Regions from separate parts of the Streptomyces sp. AB3(2024) genome, predicted to be linked through region 2. Evidence: riboswitches for the same ligand, from Rfam matches in the RefSeq annotation. Region 2 holds a riboswitch; the other holds the start of a gene.
What was found. A riboswitch is a leader RNA that binds a small molecule or an ion and turns the genes downstream of it on or off. The one in region 2 is predicted to bind ZMP and ZTP.

Region 1 (7,318 bases), on a different contig from region 2:
CGCCGGGACGCGCTGGTCGCGGCGGTGGCGGGACGGGTCCCCGTCTCCGGGGTCGCCGCCGGGCTGCACGCCGTGCTGGACCTCCCGCCGGGCACGGAGCGGGCCCTGCTGCGGTCCGCCGCCTGGCAGGACCTGGCGCTGGAGGGCCTGGGCACCTACCGCCACCCCGACTCGGCGATGCCCCCGCGCGAGGCCCTGGTCGTCGGCTACGGCACCCCGTCCGACAGCGCCTTCGCCCCGACCCTCGCGGCCCTGGTCGCCTCCCTGCCCTGACACCGTCCGGCGCGGCGCGGCCCGGACCGGCCGGGACGGCCGCCCCGGCCCGCCCGTCCCGGCCCGCCCGTCCCGGCCGGTCCGGGCCGGCTAGGCCTCCGGTTCGCCGAAGCGGGACAGGCCGAGCGCCCCCGCCACCGCCACCGCGAAGCCGAGCACCGCCAGCCAGGTGAAGCCCTCGCGGGTGCTGTCGCCGAGCCAGGCCACGCCGACCACCGCCGGGCCGATCGTCTCGCCCAGGACCAGGCCGGCGGTCGCCGCCGTCACCGAGCCGCGCTGCAGGGCGGAGGTGAGGAGCAGGAAGCCCGCCGCGCCGCCCAGCAACAGGGCGTACAGCGCCGGGTTGCGCAGCTCCTGCCGGGAGAGGGAGTCGACGAGCCGGACGGACACCTCCACCACCCCGAAGCCCGTCCCCGCCGCCAGGCCCAGCACCAGCGCCCGCGAGCGGTCCGGCAGCCGGCCCGCGGCCGCGCCCACCAGCAGTACCAGCCCCGCCACCGCCAACAGCCCCAGCTTCAGCGCGAACGACCCGGTCTCGGAGCCCTCCTCGCCGGACGCCAGCCCCAGCATCAGCAGCCCCGCGCACACCACCCCCACCGCACCCCACTCCAGCCCCGACAGCCGTACCCGCAGCAGCCGCGCCGAGACCACCGCCGTGACGGCCAGACTGGAGGCGAGCGCCGCGCCCACCGCGTAGATCGGGATGTGGCGCAAGGCGATGATCTGGAGCACGAAGCCGACCGCGTCCAGGCCGAGCCCGGCCAGGTACCGCCACTGCCGCACGGCCCGTAGGAACAGCGCGGTGTCCACCCCCGAGCCCGTGCCCGGCTCCGCGGTCCGCGCCGCGACGGCCTGGAGCACCGACGCCGTACCGAAGCAGACGGCCGCGCCCAGCGCGCAAAGCATCCCAATCAACACGAACCGACTCTAGGCCCCGACCTGGGCGCGCACCCGTGACAAGGGTGTGACGACGGCCGGATTCCATCCCCCCGCGCCCCGATCTAGTCTGTCGGCCATGGACAGCAGCCCGACCGGCAGTACAGGCACAACCGGCAGTACCGCGAGCACAGGCACCACAGGCACCACAGACACCGCGGGACGCGCCGTCGTGCGCCGCCGCATGCGCTCCGGGGCGGTCGCCCTCGGCGGCATGGGCCTGCTCGCCGCCACCCTCGTGGCGTGCGGCAGCAGCGACCAGCCGGACAAGCGCTGTGCCTCCCGGTCGTCCCTGGACCACCTGAACATGAAGGAGTGCAGCAGCGGCGGCCGCGGCACCTACTACTACGGCGGCTCCGTCAGCAAGGGCAAGGTCTCCGGCGGCAGCTTCGACAAGCCGTCCGTCACCCGCGGCGGCATCGGCGGCGGCAGCCACACCGGCTCCTCCGGCGGCTGAGCGCACCATGCGGCGGCACACCATCGAACCCCGCCCCGACTGGCAGCAGACCGTCGAGGAGCAGGGCCTGATCTACCCCCTGACCCGCTATCCCGACGACTCCCTGCGCCCCTACTGGGACGAGAGCGCGTACTACTCCTTCTCCCTCCCGGAGGTCGAGGCGCTGGAGGGGGTCGTCGAGGAGCTGCACGCCATGTGCCTGGCCGCGGCGGCGCACATCGTCGAGCACGACCGCTTCGCGGACCTCGGCATCACCGATCCGAAGCTGGCCGGCCTGATCGCCGAGTCCTGGCACCGCCGCGCCGAACAGCCCTCCCTCTACGGCCGTTTCGACCTGCGCTACGACGGCGACGGGCCGGCCAAGCTGCTGGAGTACAACGCCGACACCCCCACCTCCCTGGTGGAGGCGGCGAGCCCGCAGTGGTTCTGGATGGAGGAGCGCTTCCCCGGCGCCGACCAGTGGAACTCCCTCCACGAGCGGCTCGTCGAGGCCTGGCGACGCCAGGCGGAGCTGCTGCCGCCCGGTCCGCTGCACTTCGCGCACTCCGAGACCGACGAGCTCGGCGAGGACCTGATGACGGTGGCCTACCTCCAGGAGACCGCCGAACAGGCCGGCCTGGAGACCCACGCCCTGTCGGTCGAACAGATCGGCTGGGACAGCCTCTCGGGCCGGTTCGTCGACGAGAAGCTCCGCTTCATCCGCGGCTGCTTCAAGCTCTACCCGTGGGAGTGGCTGGCCGAGGACACCTTCGGCCCGCAGGTCCTGGACACCTACGACCACGGGGGCGGCTCCGGCACCACCGCCTGGATCGAGCCCCTGTGGAAGATGCTGCTCGCGAACAAGGCGCTGCTGGCGGTCCTGTGGGAGCTCTTCCCGGAGCACCCCAACCTGCTGCCCGCCTACCTCGACGGCCCGCGCGAACTCGCCGGGGCCGACGCGGCCGGCTACGCGGCCAAGCCCCTGCTGGGCCGCGAGGGCGCCGGGGTCACCCTCCACGGACCGGGCGGGGAGGGCGGGCCCTTCGTCCCGGCCGAGGGGGAGACGTACGTCTTCCAGGCGCTGGCGCCGCTGCCCGACTTCGACGGCAACCGGGTCGTCCTCGGCGCGTGGGTGGTCGAGGAGGAGGCGGCGGGCCTCGGGATCAGGGAATCGGCGGGGCCGGTCACGGACGAGTACGCCCGCTTCCTGCCCCACGTCATCCTCTAGTGCCGGGCCGGGCGCCGTGACCCGGTGAACCTTTCCGGCCACGGCACCGGGTCACCTTCCGGCGGACACCGGCGCGGCTACGCCAGTACCTGCCGCAGCCGGTCCAGGCCCCAGTCCAGGTCCTCCTTGCCGATCACCAGCGGCGGTGCGATGCGGATCGTCGATCCGTGGGTGTCCTTCACCAGCACCCCGAGCTCCATCAGCTTCTCGGAGATCTGCCGGCCCGTGCCGCGGGAGGGGTCGATGTCGACCCCCGCCCACAGGCCGCGGCCGCGGACGGCGGTCACCGCACCTCCGCCGACCAGCAGGTTCAGCTCCCGGTGCAGGTGGTCGCCGAGTTCGGCGGCTCGTTGCTGGTACTCGCCGGAGCGCAGCATCGCGATCACCTCCAGGGCGACGGCGCAGGCCAGCGGGTTGCCGCCGAAGGTGGACCCGTGCTCTCCCGGCCGGAACACCCCGAGCACGTCCCGGTCGGCGACCACGGCGGAGACGGGGACCACCCCGCCGCCCAGCGCCTTGCCGAGGACGTACACGTCGGGGACGACGCCCTCGTGCTCGCAGGCGAAGGTCTTCCCGGTCCGGCCCAGGCCCGACTGGATCTCGTCGGCCATGAAGAGCACGTTCCGCTCGCGCGTCAGCTCCCGTACGCCGGCCAGGTACCCGGCGGGCGGCACCAGCACCCCGGCCTCGCCCTGGATCGGCTCCAGCAGCACCGCCACGGTGTTCTCGGTGACGGCGTGGGAGAGCGCGGTGAGGTCCCCGTACGGGACGATCTCGAAGCCGGGCGTGTAGGGACCGAAGTGGTCGCGGGCCTCGTGGTCCGTGGAGAAGGACACGATGGTGGTGGTGCGGCCGTGGAAGTTGTCGGCGGCCACCACGATCTTGGCGTGCCCGTCCGGTACGCCCTTGACCTCGTACCCCCACTTGCGGGCCGTCTTCACCGCCGTCTCCACGGCCTCCGCGCCCGTGTTCATGGGCAGCACCATCTCCTTGCCGCACAACTCGGCGAGCTGCGTGCAGAAGTCCGCGAAACGGTCGTGGAAGAAGGCGCGGGAGGTGAGGGTGACCCGCTCCAGCTGGTCGTGGGCGGCGTCGATCAGACGGCGGTTGCCGTGGCCGAAGTTGAGCGCCGAGTACCCGGCGAGCATGTCGAGGTACCGGCGGCCCTCCACGTCCGTCATCCACGCGCCCTCCGCCGAGGCGACGACGACGGGCAGGGGGTGGTAGTTGTGCGCGCTGTGCTCGTCGGCGGAGCGGATGGCATCAGCAGTTCTCGACACGGGGTCTCCGATCGTCCGTCTGGCCGGTGACGTGGGTGGCGTCCTTTCTATCGTCGCTCGGATCGCGGACGGAGAAACCTTCTTTCCGGCGCGCCCGCTAAGGTGTCCGGTACGCACGGCGACTGGCGTACGGAGAACCAACTCCGGGGGAGTCGTGCGCGCACGACCGCACACAGGGCCGCTCGCCTGGGCCTCGCGGGGACGAGAGACGACATCGACCCCGGAGGAGCCGCCATGAGCGCGAACCACCGTCATCCCGCACGCCGCCACCCTTCCCTTTGGGCCACCGACCCCGAGCTGGCGTCCTTCATCGCCGCCGAGGAGGGCCTCCAGGCGGAGACCCTGCGCCTGATCCCCAGTGAGAACTACGTCTCCGCCGCCGTGCTGGAGGCCTCCGGCACGGTGCTCCAGAACAAGTACAGCGAGGGCTATCCGGGCCGCCGCTACTACGAGGGCCAGCAGAACATCGACCGGGTCGAGGCCCTCGCCGTCGAGCGGGCCAAGGGCCTGTTCGGGGTGGACCACGCGAACGTCCAGCCGTACTCGGGGTCCCCGGCGAACCTCGCCGTCTACCTGGCCTTCGCCAAGCCCGGCGACACGGTGATGGGCATGGCCCTGCCGATGGGCGGGCACCTCACCCACGGCTGGGGGGTCTCCGCGACGGGCTCCTGGTTCCGCGGGGTCCAGTACGGCGTGCGCCCGGAGGACGGCCGGATCGACTACGACGCGGTGCGCGCGCTGGCCCTCGCCGAACGACCGAAGATCATCTTCTGTGGCGGCACGGCCCTGCCGCGGACCATCGACTTCGCGGCCTTCGCCTCGATCGCCGAGGAGGCGGGCTCGGTCCTCGTCGCGGACGTGGCACACATCGCGGGCCTGATCGCGGGCGGCGCCCACCCGTCCCCGGTCGGGCACGTGGACGTGGTCTCGACGACCACCCACAAGACCCTGCGCGGGCCGCGCGGAGCGATGCTGATGTGCAAGGAGGAGCACGCGAAGGCCATCGACAAGGCGGTCTTCCCGGGTCTCCAGGGCGGTCCCCACAACCAGACGACCGCGGGCATCGCGGTCGCCCTGCACGAGGCGGCGCAGCCGGCGTTCACGGCGTACGCCCACGCGGTCGTGGCCAACGCGAAGGCGCTGGCCGCCGCGCTGCTGGAGCGGGGCTTCGACCTCGTCTCGGGCGGCACCGACAACCACCTGATCCTGATGGACCTCACCTCGCGCGGGGTGGCGGGCAAGGTCGCGGCGAAGGCCCTGGACCGGGCGGGGATCGTCGTGAACTACAACACCGTGCCGTTCGACCCGCGCAAGCCGTTCGACCCGTCGGGCATCCGGATCGGCACCCCGTCGCTGACGTCCCGCGGCCTGACCGCGGAGCACATGCCCGTCGTCGCCGACTGGATCTCGCGGTCGGTGGACGCGGCCGCCAAGGGCGACGAGCCGGCCCTCGCCGCCGTCCGCTCCGAGGTCGGCGACCTGATGGCCGCCTTCCCGGCGCCCGGACTCCCGCTGTAGCCGCCGTGCCGCCGCCGGGACCGTACCCGTCCCGGCGGCGGCATCCGGCCACCCCAGGGAATCGGTCGCTCGGCCGGGGCGGGATCCGGCCGCCCCGCTACCGCCCGGTACGTGGGCAGGGGCCGGGCGGGACCCCGGGAGCGGGTCCGGGCCCGGTCGCGCCGGGACGCGGCGGCGGCAGGGTTCCGGCCAGCGCGGGGCCGGAGCGCGCCCCCGCACCTGAGAGAATGAAGCCATGGCTTCTGATCGTCCTCGCGCGCTCTCCGGCATCCAGCCCACCTCCGGTTCGTTCCACCTCGGGAACTACCTCGGAGCCATCCGCCAGTACGTCGCCCTGCAGGAGACGCACGACGCCTTCTACATGGTGGTCGACCTGCACGCGATCACCATGCCGCAGGATCCCAAGGACCTGCGGGCGAACACCCGCCTCTCCGCGGCGCAGCTCCTCGCGGCCGGTCTGGACCCGGACCGCTGCACGCTCTTCATCCAGAGCCACGTGCCGGAGCACGCCCAGCTCGGCTGGGTCATGAACTGCATCACCGGTTTCGGCGAGGCCAGCCGGATGACGCAGTTCAAGGACAAGTCCGCCAAGTCGGGCGCGAACAACGCCACCGTCGGCCTGTTCACGTACCCGATCCTCCAGGTCGCCGACATCCTCCTCTACCAGGCGGACTCCGTCCCGGTCGGCGAGGACCAGCGCCAGCACATCGAGCTGACCCGCGACCTCGCGGAGCGCTTCAACCAGCGCTTCGGCGCCACCTTCACGCTCCCCGCGGCGCACATCGTCAAGGAGGTCGCGAAGATCTACGACCTCCAGGACCCGGCGATCAAGATGTCGAAGTCGGCGTCCTCGCCCAAGGGCCTGATCAACCTCCTCGACGAGCCGAAGGTCACCGAGAAGAAGATCAAGAGCGCGGTCACCGACACCGAGGCCGTGGTCCGTTTCGACACGGAGAACAAGCCCGGCGTCAGCAACCTGCTCACGATCTACTCCACCCTCACGGGCGAGAGCATCCCCGCCCTGGAAGCCGCGTACGAGGGCAAGGGTTACGGAGCGCTCAAGACGGACCTCGCGGGCGTGATGGTCGATTTCGTCACACCGTTCAAGCAGCGGACCCAGGAGTACCTGGACGACCCGGAGACCCTGGACTCCTTGCTGGCCAAGGGCGCGGAGAAGGCCAGGGCGGTCGCCGCCGAGACCCTGGCGCAGACCTACGACCGCCTCGGTTTCCTGCCCGCGAAGCACTGACGGACCGGCGCCCCTGGCGGTCGGGGGGGTGCTGGCGCCACACTGAGGCGGCAGCATCCCGCACACAGACGGAGGAGACATACGTGGGGACCGTAACGCTCGGCGTTTCGATCGCGGTCCCGGAGCCGTACGGCAGCCGTCTCCAGGGGCTGCGCGCCGGCTTCGGGGACGCCGCCGCGCACGGCATCCCCACGCACGTCACCCTCGTACCGCCGACCGAGGTGGAGGCGGACCGGCTGCCCGCGATCCGCGCCCACCTGACCGAGGTCGCCGGGGCCTTCCGGTCCTTCCCGATGCGGCTTGAAGGGACGGGAACCTTCCGTCCCCTCTCGCCGGTCGTCTACGTCCGGCTCGTCGAGGGCGCCCCGGACTGCACCCGCCTCCAGGGCCGGGTCCGC
Region 2 (7,318 bases):
GACCCGGTCGTCGGCGATCTGCTGGAGGGCAGGAAGCCCCTGTCGGACGTCGCCGTCACCCGGGGCAACGCCAACCGCCGCGTCTTCTTCGAGAAGGCGGAGCTGCCCGACGGCTTCTTCGCCGTCGGAGACGCCGTCGCCACCTTCAACCCGCTGTACGGGCAGGGCATGTCGGTCGCCGCGCAGGGGCTGCTGGCCGTACGGGAACTGCTGCGGGCGAAAGGGCTCGGCCACCCGGGCACCGGCCGCGCGGCACAGCGGGCGCTCACCCCGCAGGTGAGCACCGCCTGGGAGCTCGCCACGACGCAGGACATCCGCTATCCGGGGGCCACCGGCATGGAGCCGCGGCCCGGGGCCGGGCTCCTCGACGCCTACGTCGGCCGGCTGATGACGGGCGCCACCACCGACGAGGTGCTCACCGCGGCCCTGTTCGACGTCATCACCATGAGCGACGCGCCGGCCCACTGGCTGCGCCCGTCGGTGCTCTGGCACGTGCTGCGCGCTTCGGACCGGGGCGCGTCGCCGGTGCCGCCGCTCACCGCGGCGGAGCGGGCCGTCGGCGGGCTCCCCCCGGCGGCCGGACCGGCGGAGCCGGTGGACGAGGCAGACCCGGCGGACCCCGCCGACCCCCTCGGGCAGAGCCGGTGAGCGGCGGGATCCTGGTGCAGCTGCCGGGCATCCTGATGGTCCTGGCACTGCTGATCAAGGCCCCGAGCATGCGCCGGGACTGGGACCAGCCCCTGAACCGGACGGCGTGCGCGCTGCTCGTCCTGGGCGCCCCCATCAACTTCCTGGCGTCGCCGCCGACGATCTCGGCGGTCAACCGTTTCACCGGCGTGGTCAACTTCTCCGCCCCGCTGGTGTTCTGCCTGGCCACGCTGTTCTCCGGGGCGTGCGTCGTCCTCGTCCTGCAGTGGCGCGGCGGGCCGCCCGCGGCCGTGCGACGGGCCACGCGGCGGACGATCGCCGTCTTCGGCACGGCGGCCGTCGCGATCGTCGCCCTGTTCGTGATCGGCGACGCGCCGGTGGAACGGCTCCGGGACCTGGACGTGTACTACGCCACGACGCCCTGGATCCGCGAGATGATCGTCTGCTTCCTGGTGGCGCACACCGTGGGCACCTCGGCGCTGACCTGGCTGTGCGGGAAGTGGCTGGGGCGTGCGGACCGCTCGCTGCGCCCGTTGCGCTGCGGGCTGGCCCTGATCGTGCTCGGCGGGGCGCTGGACCTGTCCTACCTCGCCGCGAAGTGGGCCGCGGTGGCCGCCCGCTGGGCCGGCCGCGACTGGGTGTACCTGTCGACGGACGTGGCGCCCCCGCTGGCCGCCGCGGCCGGTGTGATGGTCGGGGCGGGGTTCATCGTGCCCCTGGCCGGCGGCTCGGAGGCCTGGCGGGACTTCAGCCAGTACCGCAGGCTGCGGCCGCTGTGGAAAGCGCTGCGCGGGTTCGCGTCCCGCAACGTGACGACGGTCCCGCTGACCTGGTGGTCACCGGTGGGGATCCGGCTGGTCCACCGCGAGTCGGTGATCGACGACGGGCTGCTGGCCCTGGCCGGCTGGTTCGACCCCGAGGTGCGTGCGCAGGCGTACGGGGCCGCGCGCCGGCAGGGCCTGGACGAGCCGGCCGCCTCGGTGGTGGCGGACGCCGCCATGCTCGCCGCGGCCTGCCGGCTGCGGGCGGCCGCCGACCGGGACGGCGCCGACGGCCCTGCGGCCGGGACGGGGCGGACGGACGCCGGCCGGCACCGGCTGGACTCCCAGCCGCTGACGGCGCTCGCCCGGGAGTTCCGCGCGTCCCCGATCGTGGCGGCGGCCCGCCGGGGAGCGCCGGCGACGGGCTGAGCCGTCCGGCGGGGCCCGGCGCGCCCGGCCGGGCTCGGTGCCCCCCTCCGCAGCCCCGCGCGGACACGGCGAACGCCCCGGACCGGAGGGTCCGGGGCGTTCGCGGTACCGCGTACGCGTCGGACCGGAGGGTCCGGGGCGTTCGCGGTACCGCGTACGCGTCGCGTGCGGTGGGGGTCAGAGGGCCGCGAGGTCCAGGCCGGCCTGCGCCGCCGCGGCGTGCACCGTCTGCTCCAGCAGGACGGCGATGGTCATCGGGCCGACGCCGCCGGGCACCGGGGTGATCAGGGAGGCGCGGGCCGCAGCCGACTCGAAGTGGACGTCGCCGACGTTGCCCTCGTTGTAGCCGGCGTCGAGCACGACCGCGCCCGGCTTGATGTCCTCGCCGCGGATGAACTCGGCCTTGCCCACGGCGGCGACCAGCACGTCGGCCTGGCGCACGATCGAGGGCAGGTCCACGGTGCGGGAGTGACAGTAAGTGACCGTTGCGTTGCGCTCCAGCAGCAGCATGCCGGCCGGCTTGCCCAGGATGGCGCTGCGGCCGACGACGACGGCGTGCTTGCCCGTGAGGTCGACGTCATAGGCCTCCAGGAGGCGCATGATGCCGCCGGGGGTGCAGGAGACGAAGCCCGGCAGTCCGAAGCCCATGGCGGCGAAGGAGTGCATGGTGACCCCGTCGACGTCCTTGCCCGGGGCGATGGCCTCGAAGGCGGCGCGCTCGTCGATGTGGTGCGGGACGGGGTGCTGGAGCAGGATGCCGCTGATCTCCGGGTCCTCGGAGAGCGCGGTGAGGGCCGCGACCAGCTCCTCCGTGGTGGTGGAGGCGGGCAGCTCCACGTGGCGGGAGGTGATCCCGGCCTTGGTGCAACGGTTTTGCTTCATGCGCACGTAGGTGACGGACGCGGGGTCCTCGCCGACGAGGACGGTGGCGAGGCAGGGCGCGGTGCCGGTGCGCTCGGTGATCTTCGCCGCGAGCGCGGCGGTCTGCTCGGAGATGCGGCGGGCGAGGGCGGTGCCGTCCATCAGCTGGGCAGTGGCGGTCGTCATGGGGTCTCCTGAACGTCGCTGCGGATCGCGGATCGCCCAGGCGCGCGGCAGTCGACGTACGGAGGTGGGTACGCCGGGCCGCTCCCCGGTGGTGATCCACCCGAACGCCAGTCACGGCCCGCCGCACAGTCTAGTCGACATATCCGGTGGTCCGCCGGGGCCCGACCTGGGACGATCGGGGCATGACACGCACTTTCGACCATCTCGTCGCCGAGGCCGAGACCGTCTCCGTGGACGGCTGGGACTTCTCCTGGCTGGACGGCCGGGCCACCGAGCAGCGGCCCTCCTGGGGATACCAGCGACTGCTGGCCGAGCGACTGGCACGGGTCAGGTCCGTCCTGGACGTCCAGACCGGCGGGGGCGAGGTGCTGGCGGGCGCGGGCCCCCTTCCCCCGCTGGCGGCGGCCACGGAGTCCTGGCCGCCGAACATCGACCGGGCGACCCGGCTGCTGCACCCGCTCGGCGCGGTGGTGGTGGCCGACGCCGACGAGCCGCCGCTGCCCTTCGGCGACGAGGCCTTCGAGCTGGTCACCAGCCGGCACCCGGTGACCATCTGGTGGGAGGAGATCGCGCGGGTGCTGACACCGGGCGGGACGTACCTCTCGCAGCAGGTCGGACCGGCCAGCGTGTTCGAGCTCGTCGAGTACTTCCTGGGCCCGCAGCCGCAGGAGGTGCGCCGTGCCCGCCACCCCGACGACGCGGTCGCCGACGCCACGAAGGCGGGCCTGGAAGTCGTCGATCTGCGCTCCGAGCGGCTGCGGACGGAGTTCCACGACATCGGAGCCGTGATCTACTTTCTCCGGAAGGTGATCTGGATGGTGCCCGGCTTCACGGTCGGGCAGTACCGGGACCGGCTGCGCGAGCTCCACGAACGGATCGAGCGCGAGGGCCCGTTCGTCGCGCACACCGCCCGTTTCCTGATCGAAGCTCGCAAAACGGACTGAGGTCGGACCGGCGGAAGGCGTGAATCCGGCGCGGACGGATCCACGCGGAATCGGTTGCGCGGCCACAGCGTGGCGCAGGTCACTCAATTCAGCGCGTAACGAATCGACTCGGGCATGCGATGAACCGACAGGTGTCCTCGCGCGGCCCCGGAATACAGACCCCCCTCGGGTCTGTTTCCCGAGTTCGCGCGATGATGTCCCGCCCACCCCTTATCTGTTCGCAACGAGAGGCTCCTTGTGTCGCTCAGCCCGTCCCGTACGTTCCCTCCGGAGATCGCCGAATCGGAGGCCCTCGTCGCGCTCGTCGAGCGCGGCCGCGAGCAGGGTCACATCAACGGTGACGATGTGCGCCAGGCCTTCGAGGCCGGCCGCATCCCGGTGGACCAGTGGAAGCGGGTCCTGCGCAGCCTGAACCAGGTCCTGGACGAGGAGGGTGTCGCCCTCCACGTCAGCGCCGCCCCCGCCACCAAGGCCGCTGCCAAGAAGCCCCGCAAGGCGGCCGCCGCCCCCGCCCGTACCGTGACGAAGAAGGCCGCCGCCCCGCCGCGCCCCATCGGCGCGCGCAAGACCTCGGCCACCGCCCCCGCCACCGCGGCGGCGATATCCGCTCCGTCGGCCGCCGCCACCGGGGACGAGGCGACGGCCGAGGCCGCCGCCGAGCCGAAGAAGCGCACGGTCAAGAAGACCGCCGCCAAGAAGGCCACGGCCACCAAGAAGACCGCCGCCACGAAGAAGGCCGGCGCCAAGGACGCGGACGACGCCGAGAACCCGGGCGCCGAGGGCGAGGACTGGGCCGCCGAGGACCTCGCCGACGAGGCCGAGGAGGAGACGCCCAAGGCGACCGGAACCCAGGGCTTCGTGCTGTCCGACGACGACGAGGACGACGCCCCGGCGCAGACCGTCATGGTCGCCGGTGCCACCGCCGACCCCGTCAAGGACTACCTGAAGCTGATCGGCAAGGTGCCGCTGCTCAACGCCGAGCAGGAGGTCGAGCTCGCCAAGCGCATCGAGGCGGGTCTCTTCTCCGAGTACAAGCTCGAAGAGGAGGAGGACCACAAGCCCGCGTTCAAGCGCGAGCTGGAGATCCTCGTCGAGGACGGCCGGCGCGCCAAGAACCACCTGCTGGAGGCCAACCTCCGCCTCGTGGTCTCGCTGGCCAAGCGCTACACCGGCCGCGGCATGCTCTTCCTGGACCTGATCCAGGAGGGCAACGTCGGCCTGATCCGCGCCGTGGAGAAGTTCGACTACACCAAGGGCTTCAAGTTCTCCACGTACGCGACCTGGTGGATCCGGCAGGCGATCACGCGTGCCATGGCCGACCAGTCGCGCACGATCCGCATCCCCGTCCACATGGTCGAGATCATCAACAAGCTGGCGCGCGTCCAGCGCCAGATGCTCCAGGACCTCGGCCGGGAGCCCACTCCGGAGGAGCTGGGCAAGGAACTCGACATGACCCCCGAGAAGGTCATCGAGGTCCAGAAGTACGGCCGCGAGCCGATCTCCCTGCACACCCCCCTGGGTGAGGAGGGCGACAGCGAGTTCGGTGACCTCATCGAGGACTCCGAGGCGGTCGTCCCGGCCGACGCGGTGTCCTTCACCTTCCTCCAGGAGCAGCTCCAGTCGATCCTGGGCACGCTCTCGGAGCGCGAGGCGGGCGTCGTGTCCATGCGCTACGGCCTCAACGACGGGCAGCCGAAGACCCTGGACGAGATCGGCCGCGTGTACGGGGTCACCCGTGAGCGCATCCGCCAGATCGAGTCCAAGACCATGTCGAAGCTGCGCCACCCGTCGCGTTCGCAGGTGCTGCGCGACTACCTCGACTGAGTCGGCCGCCGGGCCCGAGGGCCCGGTGGCGGAACGCGGAAGCCCGCGCCGTTCGTACGGCGCGGGCTTCCGCGTTCCGGCCGCGTGCCTCAGGCGGCCGGGTGTTCGAGCATGTGTTTCAGCTTCTCCTCGCCCCGGGGCATCTCCTTGCGGGCGAAGGGCCGCACCAGGAGCGGGACGAGGGCCCTGCCGACTCCGTGGCCCTCGAAGTCCATGGCGAGGGTCACCCGGGAGCGCCGGCCGTCGCCGAGGGGTTCGATGGTGCCCCGCACGTCGGGCCGCACGGGGCCGTCGATCCCGTGCAGGTGCCAGCTCCTGGGCGGGTCCAGTTCCAGGAACTCGATGGTCGTGGGGAACTCCCGCCCGCCGATCCGCCGGGTGATCTCGACCCGGGAGCCGACGTGGACCGGCATGTCGCCCAGCGGGTGGACCGACACCGCGCTGTCCTGCCATTCCGGCAGGTGCGTCGGGTCCGTCACGTAGGAGTAGACCTCCGCCGGGCTGCGGGAGATGTCGATGGTTTCTCTGATCGCCGACATCGCGACCCCTTTCCGACCCCCTGGACGGTCCCCTCTGACCACGCTACTCCGCAGGTCAGGCAGGGGCCCGGTGCTTGCGGGCGGCCATCAGCGCGTAGAGCAGGACGCCCGCGAAGAGGAAGAGCACGCCCTGGTAGACGGCCGCGTAGCCGGATCCGGCGACCAGCCACATCGAGAAGGCGAAGGCCAGGGCGGCGAGGACGGCGTCCCGCACCAGCTGACCGCGCCGGACCCGCTCGCTCCGGCCGGAGGCCAGGAAGTAGAGCTGCGCGGCGGTGGACAGCAGGTAGGGGACGGTGGCCGTGAAGGTGGTGACGAGCACCAGCATCTCGAAGACGCCCGCAGAGCCGGCCGTGTAGTTGTAGACGGTCAGGGCGGAGGCCAGCACGGCCGTGACCAGGACGCCGACCACCGGGACCCCGCGCTTCTTCGTCTCGAAGACCTTCGGGAAGAGCCCGTCCCGGGCGGCGGCGTACGGGGTCTGCGCGCTGAGCAGGGTCCAGCCGTTGAGCGCGCCGACCATCGAGATCACCGCGGCGCAGGCGACGGCCGTGCCGCCCCAGGTGCCGCCGAACATCGCGTTGACGGCGTCGGAGAAGGGGGCCTGGGAGGAGACGAGCTTCTCGTGGGCGACCAGCCCGAAGACGGAGAGGGTGCCGAGGAGGTAGACGACCGCGGCGCCCGCCGTGCCCAGGATGGTGGCCCGGCCGACGTTGCGGGCCGGGTCGCGGACCTCGCCCGCGCTCACCGCGGCGGATTCCACGCCGAGGTAGCTGAAGAGCAGGATCGCGGCGGAGGCCGAGACGGCCCCGACGGGGCTCTGGTCGGTGGCCCGGAAGGGGCCGAGGTTCGCCGGGTCGAAGAAGAACAGCCCGCCGACGGCCACCAGCAGCAGCGGGGCCAGCTTCAGGACGGTCGCGACGAGCTGGACGGCGCCCACGTACCGGGTGCCGGCGAGGTTGGCGAGGGCGGGCAGCCACTGGACGGCCAGGGCGGCCAGGCACATGGACCACCGGTGCGCGCCGACGGCCGGGAAGAGCACCCCGAGGTAGCCGACGGCCGCGACCGCGAGGGCGGCGTTGGAGACCCAGGTGGTGATCCAGTAGCTGTAGGCGGCGAGGAAGCC

Region 1: linked by a shared signal. The riboswitch ahead of glyA (serine hydroxymethyltransferase) and the one ahead of ACEPPI_RS35745 (bifunctional 5,10-methylenetetrahydrofolate dehydrogenase/5,10-methenyltetrahydrofolate cyclohydrolase) in region 2 are both predicted to bind ZMP and ZTP.

The regions. Positions count from the first base shown of each region.
Region 1 covers NZ_JBGWAB010000057.1:19,533-26,850, forward strand. Annotated here, with positions in the region: gene ACEPPI_RS22075 (PLP-dependent aminotransferase family protein) at 1-273, shown strand, start outside; gene ACEPPI_RS22080 (DMT family transporter) at 364-1,179, opposite strand; gene ACEPPI_RS22085 (hypothetical protein) at 1,382-1,666, shown strand; gene ACEPPI_RS22090 (glutathionylspermidine synthase family protein) at 1,674-2,873, shown strand; gene rocD (ornithine--oxo-acid transaminase) at 2,951-4,153, opposite strand; ZMP/ZTP riboswitch at 4,262-4,352, shown strand; gene glyA (serine hydroxymethyltransferase) at 4,388-5,671, shown strand; gene trpS (tryptophan--tRNA ligase) at 5,907-6,920, shown strand; gene ACEPPI_RS22110 (2'-5' RNA ligase family protein) at 7,004-7,318, shown strand, end outside.
Region 2 covers NZ_JBGWAB010000156.1:7,097-14,414, reverse strand. Annotated here, with positions in the region: gene ACEPPI_RS35755 (NAD(P)/FAD-dependent oxidoreductase) at 1-648, shown strand, start outside; gene ACEPPI_RS35750 (MAB_1171c family putative transporter) at 645-1,838, shown strand; gene ACEPPI_RS35745 (bifunctional 5,10-methylenetetrahydrofolate dehydrogenase/5,10-methenyltetrahydrofolate cyclohydrolase) at 2,016-2,885, opposite strand; ZMP/ZTP riboswitch at 2,913-3,010, opposite strand; gene ACEPPI_RS35740 (methyltransferase domain-containing protein) at 3,068-3,829, shown strand; gene ACEPPI_RS35735 (RNA polymerase sigma factor) at 4,067-5,653, shown strand; gene ACEPPI_RS35730 (SRPBCC family protein) at 5,743-6,192, opposite strand; gene ACEPPI_RS35725 (amino acid permease) at 6,248-7,318, opposite strand, start outside.